Linked DNA regions of Salinivibrio kushneri. The protein of the gene in region 1 interacts with the protein of each later gene in a pairwise test. Links are inferred from orthologs where the notes say so. Each region holds a gene or a part of one and is shown in the gene's direction. Other genes may lie near its edges. The genes, in order: tig and N8M53_RS06805.

Evidence for each region.
Region 2: the proteins of tig (region 1) and N8M53_RS06805 interact in binary tests that used the Escherichia coli proteins (3 or more experiments, as listed by UniProt). The link is inferred for Salinivibrio kushneri from one-to-one orthologs.

Annotation. Positions count from the first base shown.
Region 1 is NZ_CP114588.1:1,968,401-1,971,607, reverse strand. The notes cover bases 329-3,207. They hold tig (trigger factor), read left to right. Parts: upstream 329-1,055; coding sequence 1,056-2,360; downstream 2,361-3,207. Other genes in these bases: clpP (ATP-dependent Clp endopeptidase proteolytic subunit ClpP), read left to right, coding at 2,639-3,207; folD (bifunctional methylenetetrahydrofolate dehydrogenase/methenyltetrahydrofolate cyclohydrolase FolD), read right to left, coding at 329-332. Outside these bases: more of folD, read right to left, coding at 1-328. UniProt on the Escherichia coli protein: Involved in protein export. Acts as a chaperone by maintaining the newly synthesized secretory and non-secretory proteins in an open conformation.
Region 2 is NZ_CP114588.1:1,442,460-1,445,740, forward strand. Bases 249-3,201 are described here. They hold N8M53_RS06805 (OmpA family protein), read left to right. Parts: upstream 249-1,193; coding sequence 1,194-2,210; downstream 2,211-3,201. Other genes in these bases: N8M53_RS06800 (DUF2786 domain-containing protein), read left to right, coding at 249-921; N8M53_RS06810 (gamma-glutamylcyclotransferase family protein), read right to left, coding at 2,290-2,841; N8M53_RS06815 (carboxypeptidase M32), read left to right, coding at 2,979-3,201. Also shown: N8M53_RS06795 (hypothetical protein), read right to left, coding at 1-95; more of N8M53_RS06800, read left to right, coding at 220-248; more of N8M53_RS06815, read left to right, coding at 3,202-3,281.

The DNA of each region.
Region 1 (3,207 bases):
AATACGGATGTGGCATCAATCCCTGCAGGCAAGGGCAGTTGAACGAGAATGCCATCAATGCTGTCATCGTCATTCAAGGTGTCAATGAGTGAGAGCAACTCTTGTTGAGAGCATGAAGCAGGGAGGTCGTAAGACCGTGACACAAACCCAACTTCATCGCAGACACGGCGTTTACTGCCAACATAAACCTGTGAGGCAGGATCGTCTCCGACCAGAATTACCGCCAATCCGGGGGCTCTACGTCCAGCTTGAGTGCGTGCGGAGACGCGAGCGGCAACCTCTCGGCGCACAGTTTGCGCGATCAGCTTTCCATCAATGAGTTGTGCGGCCATAACTATCCTTCGGCTAAAGCAATGTTGGCAATAGTGTGACAAAAAACGCACCTAAAAGCTATTACGCAAACGTTTGCTAATGCAGTTTAATGAGGGAGAGGGCAAAAAGAAGTACTCAGCCCTCCATGTTCGCACGATGCTTTGCTGGACTGAAACACCAATAGAACATATTAAGCGCTCTCGCCTCACCGCGTGGCATGAATACATAGCCAGTAAATGATGTGGTTTTGAGCAACCACGTCAAGATTTTAGGGAAAAGCGTTGACGACGCCTAACGTCGCTTTATAATCCACGCTGCGTAAAGACAGTGCGCCCTTAGCTCAGTTGGATAGAGCAACGGCCTTCTAAGCCGTGGGTCACAGGTTCGAATCCTGTAGGGCGCGCCATTTCGCTTCCTTTCCCGTTTTTCTCACCGAATTGCTCTGAAAATAACCAAACGCACATAAAACCGTAAAAACTGTGATCCTACGCGGTTGAATTGTGAGATATCACCCCAATTTTGATATTGAAACGCCATCGGTCGCCCCTTGTCTCGACTCAGTTGACGGGTGCCGCTATAATAGCGCGTCTTAATTTTCAGTCTCGGATGAGATAGCTCGATACGCCAGTTGCGTGTATCCGGATTCGCAGGGGCTATGACGGATTCATAGCTCAGATGATGCCACCAGTAAAACTGGTATACATCACTCAGTACCCCTGAGTAAATTTGAGGTTAAATTTATAATGCAAGTTACCGTTGAAACCACCGAAGGCCTTAAGCGCCAAATGACCATCACAGTGCCTGCTGCCAACATTGATGACGCAGTCACTAAAGAGCTACGCAATATCGCTAAGAATCGTCGTTTTGATGGTTTCCGTAAAGGTAAAGTTCCATTGAAGATGGTGTCACGCATGTACGGTGACACAGTACGCCAAGACGTGCTGGGCGAAGTGATGCAGCGTCACTTCATCGAAGCCATGATTCAAGAAAAAGTGAACCCAGCAGGGGCGCCAAGCTTTACACCGGTTGAAAACGAAGCAGGCCAAGATTTGGTCTTTAAAGCGGATTTTGAAGTGTACCCAGAAGTGGAGCTTCAAGGTTTAGACGCGATTAGCGTTGAGAAGCCAAAAGCCGAAGTGCAAGAAAGCGATGTGGACGAAATGCTGAATACTCTGCGTAAGCAACAAGCAAGCTGGGTAGAAGCAGACGGTGAAGCGAAAGAGAACAGCCGTGTCACCTTGGACTTTGTTGGCACCATCGACGGTGAAGAGTTTGAAGGCGGTAAAGCCGAAGGCTTCCAGCTAGAAATGGGCCAAGGTCGCATGATCCCAGGCTTTGAAGACGGCCTTGTGGGTAAAAAAGCGGGTGAAGAATTCACTATCGATGTGAACTTCCCAGAAGACTACCATGCTGAGAACCTGAAAGGTAAAGCAGCACAGTTCGCGATTAAACTGCATACGGTTGAAGAGCAAGAGCTACCAGAGCTAACAGAAGAGTTTGTTCAGCGCTTTGGCATTGCTGATGGCAGCGTAGAAGGCCTGAAAGCAGAAGTGCGTAAAAACATGGATCGCGAACTAAAACAAGCGATCAAAAACAAGGTAAAAGAGCAGGTACTGGATGGCTTGGTTGAGCAAAACCAAATCGACGTACCTTCAGCGCTGATTGAGCAAGAAATTGGCACCTTGCGCCAGCAAGCGGCACAACGCTTTGGTGGCAACATGGACAGCGCTTCTCAGCTACCACGTGAGCTATTTGAAGAGCAAGCCAAACGCCGTGTAAGTGTTGGTCTGCTGCTGGGCGAAGTGATCAAGTCTGAAGAGCTTGAAGCGGATGATGAGCGTGTTAAAGCACTGATCGAAGAGATGGCATCTGCGTATGAAGACCCATCAGAAGTTGTCGCTTACTATGAGAAAGACGAGAAGCTGATGGAAAACATGCGTAACGTTGCGCTTGAAGAGCAAGCCATCGATGCGCTGCTAGCAAAAGCCACTGTCACCGAAGCTGAAGTCGGCTTTAGTGACTTGATGAACGCTTCTCAGCAAGCTTAATCAAGGTTAAAAAACGTTTGTGTCGCATTGACACTGCGTAAATGGATTTGCTTACAATGGCCCTAATGACTTGTCATTTGGGCCATTTTTTCCATCTACTGAGTCGCTATACCGTTCGCCTAGCCGTTGAGAGTGCGAGACGTTTTAGCCACAAAAAACCTCGCTGGATCATTAAGCTGCGTTCATCGATTTAAGATTTTAGTGACCTGTTACAGCGTTTTGTGCTAAACCTTGGTTAAGGCAAGAGTTATAACGAATTCGATTAGGGATATTACGCTATGAGCCAACAACACAATAATGCCATGCCGCCAATTATGGACGCCCTTGTCCCTATGGTGGTGGAACAAACCTCGCGCGGCGAGCGCTCTTACGATATATACTCTCGCCTGCTAAAAGAACGCATCATCTTCCTCACTGGGCAAGTGGAAGATCAAATGGCAAATTTGATTGTGGCGCAGATGCTGTTCTTAGAGTCAGAGAATCCAGAAAAAGACATTTACCTGTACATCAACTCGCCAGGTGGTGTGGTGACAGCGGGGATGGCAATTTATGACACCATGCAGTTTATTAAGCCAGATGTCAGCACTCTGTGTACTGGCCAAGCGTGCTCAATGGGATCGTTCCTATTGGCAGGTGGGGCGAAAGGCAAACGTTATTGCCTACCGAATTCACGGGTCATGATTCACCAGCCGCTGGGGGGCTTCCAAGGCCAGGCGTCTGACATTGAAATTCATGCCCAAGAAATGATTAAAACCAAGCACCGCCTCAACACGCTGTTGGCTGAGCATACAGGCCAGCCGATGGAAGTGATTGAGCGTGACACCGACCGTGACAACTTCATGGCGGC
Region 2 (3,281 bases), 530 kb from region 1 along the record:
ATCCATTGGTTGATCACACGACGACCTACCTCGGCATTGATCACCGCAATCACGACCACCACTGACGCGCCTATGATACGACTCGCTCTTTTCATTCGTATTCGTGCCTTATTACTGATTCTTTCAACAAGACCGATCGCAACCGCTAATTCTTTCAACCCTTTGTTGTCTCTTTCGGACGCGATACAATACGCGTTTGTTCGTTTCCGGGAAGTATGCATGTCAGATCCGAAAAGCAAAGCGCTCAAAAAAATTGCTAAGTGTCTAGAGCTCAGCAATTCCGCCAATGTGAATGAGGCAGCGCAGGCGATCAAAATGGCCGAGCGGCTGATGCGTAAGCATGGTCTGGATCAGGACGACATTGACTTCATCAGCATGGGCAAAACGCGCTCAGAAAAGCTATTACCCGCTTCAATTGGTCAATCGATCTTAAAAATCATTCGCGGTATCAATAGCCGGTTTGGGGTGGAGTGTGTGCTCGTCAATCACAAGGGGCTAAAACAAGCCGAGTTTATTGGGGACGCAGACCGTGCCATCTTTGCTGCCTTTGCCTTCGATGTGGTCTATCGTGATATGAATGAACATATCGGCCAGTTTCGCAATAGCTTTGCAGGCACAGGCACCAGTACGCAAGAGGTGACGCGGCGCGTACAGTCATTTACCACAGGCTGGCTTGAGGGCGCGCTCGATAAACTTCCTCAGCTTGACGCGCGTGATAGCGACGACAAAATCAAAAGCTATATTGATAAAGAGTTTGCCAACATTGACCGCGAGACCTTTAAGCAACAACTAAAAGAAGCGATGGCAGCCATGACAGATGATTACGAGCGTGGAATGAAAAAGGGCCGTGAAATCTCAGTGAGTCGCCCGGTGAGTGGTCAAGGCCCACAAAAGCGCCTGACTGGTACCCGCAAGTCATAATCTTATTGAGTCACAGGCCGAATTATGTCCGGCCTGTGTCAGCACTTTCCCATCAATAAGACACCTGTGTTAAACATCGTCAAATCAAGGTTAAATCCCTTTTCCCCGGTTGAGTTACACTGCGCTGGCGTCTAGCCTAGGATCAGTGTCACGTTATCAATGGCTGGTTGGCGCTGTCCGCTGGCAGTCCAGTTGCTATGAGCTAATGTGAGCCTATAACAAGCAGAAAATGCGTAAATAATTCTTCATATCCTTACTGAGGAGACAGTGGCATGAAAAAAATAGTGACAAGCCTAGGGTTATTAATGGCGGTGGCACCTACCGCCTATGCACAGCAAGACAGTGGCCTATATATGGGTGGCCGCATTGGCCCTTCGTTTTTAGAAGATAGCTGTGTAACTGACACCGACTGCGGCGACTCCGAGCTCGGTGCAGGTATTATCACCGGTTATGATTTCAATGATTGGTTTGCGCTCGAGGGTACCTATGATTATTTAGGCCGTTTTGATACCGCGTTTGATCAATCAGGCACTACAGTTGGCGCCTCGGGCGATCTTACCGCTTTCACACTTGCGCCTAAGCTGTCTTATCACGTCAAGGATGACACGGCACTTTACGGTAAGCTCGGCGGAGCGATGTGGGACTTTAATAGCAACGCCGGCGATCGTGACGATGTGTCACTGATGGGCGCCTTAGGTGTTGATCATCAAGCAACGGAAAAACTGAACGTTCGCCTTGAGTACCAGCACATCAACGATATGGATGATGGCTACTTTTCAAGCATTGACAATAACTTAGTGACTGTCGGCATGACGTATCATTTCGGGCGCACCAACAACGAGCCAATGCCAGAGCCAATGGTTGAAGAGCCCGTCATGGAAGAGCCAGAACCTGAGCCGCAACCCGCGGTTGAACCACAATCGATCGTACTCTCAGAGGCCGGTGAAACCGAAATGTTTGGCTTTGATAAAGCCACGCTTTCTGATCAAGCAGCAGCTTCATTGCAACCTTTAGTGGATCGCTTACTTCGCCACGAAGAAGCCACCGCGACGATTGTGGGTCATACGGATAGCAAAGGGCCTGCAGCCTACAACCAGAAGCTGTCTGTTGAGCGCGCGCAAGCGGTGGCAGACGTGTTCTTGGATGCCGGTATCGATGCGAGCCGCCTCACCGTAGAAGGCAAAGGTGAAGCCGACCCAATAGCCAGTAACAACACGCCGGAAGGACGTGCACAGAACCGCCGCGTTGAGGTAACTTCTCCTGAGATCGTGTACGTGGAAGTCAATTAATTCCACTGGCACTTAAAATGACTGAAACGCACATTAGGCCACCGTATGATCGGTGGCCTATTTTATTGAGCACGCTAAATCAAGGATTGGCGGAGGGGGCGACGACGCCTTGTAGATGACTCTGCATTAAACGATCAATTTCTATTCTGTCTTGATCGCTCACTCCCGCCACCCGCGGGTATCTTGGTGCTGAGCGATCGTTATGATAGGCACCTTCCCATCCTTGAGTGGTGGTTAAAAAGGCGCGAGCAAAGTCCGTCGAATAGCGTAAACACCCTGCCATTACCGTATCCACATAGGATTGCGCTATGGGTTTATCGACATCAGGCGCTCGCCGGGTATCAGCGACGTAAACGTACACGGGCCCATCCAGGATAACGTCTTCGGGTAAAGCAATGTTTGACTCGGCTAACTGTAAACGTTGATAACCTGCCTCACGCCGATCAAAATCGGGCAGTGATTCGGGGTCGATGTTGACCAATACCCCGTTGCATTCCCCTTCCCCTTCAAGCACCACCAGCGGTGAGATAAACGCCTCACTCACATTGCTCCAGTGGCGGCTTAGTCCACTGACGGTAACCGGACACGCCCACCCTGAGTCGCCTGTCAGCGCCCGTGAGGCTGGATTCATCAAACTCCCGTACCCAAATAGATACATGACGTTGCAAACTCCTTTATGCATTTACTGGCAGAACCAGAGGCACTGCCTTGCTTTTCTCACTCAAATTGACAGAATAATCTGGCATTGTTGTCAACAAGGAAGTGATAATGGAACCACTCGATAAGCTGGAAGCTCATTTTAAGCGCCTGTCGCATTTTCAGCACCTTGCCGCAATCTGTGGTTGGGATCAAGCAACCATGATGCCAGATGGCGGCAATAACGCCCGTGCCGACGCCATGGCAGAACTCGCCCTCTACTGCCACCAACAAATGACCAAGCCGGAGCTTGGGGATTGGTTCGCAGACGTAGATGAAAAATCCCGCCACCTGAACGCCACGCAAAAAGCGAGCTTGGCAGAGATGAAGCGCAAATGGCAGCAAGCCAGTGTGTTACCCGACACCTTAGTTAAA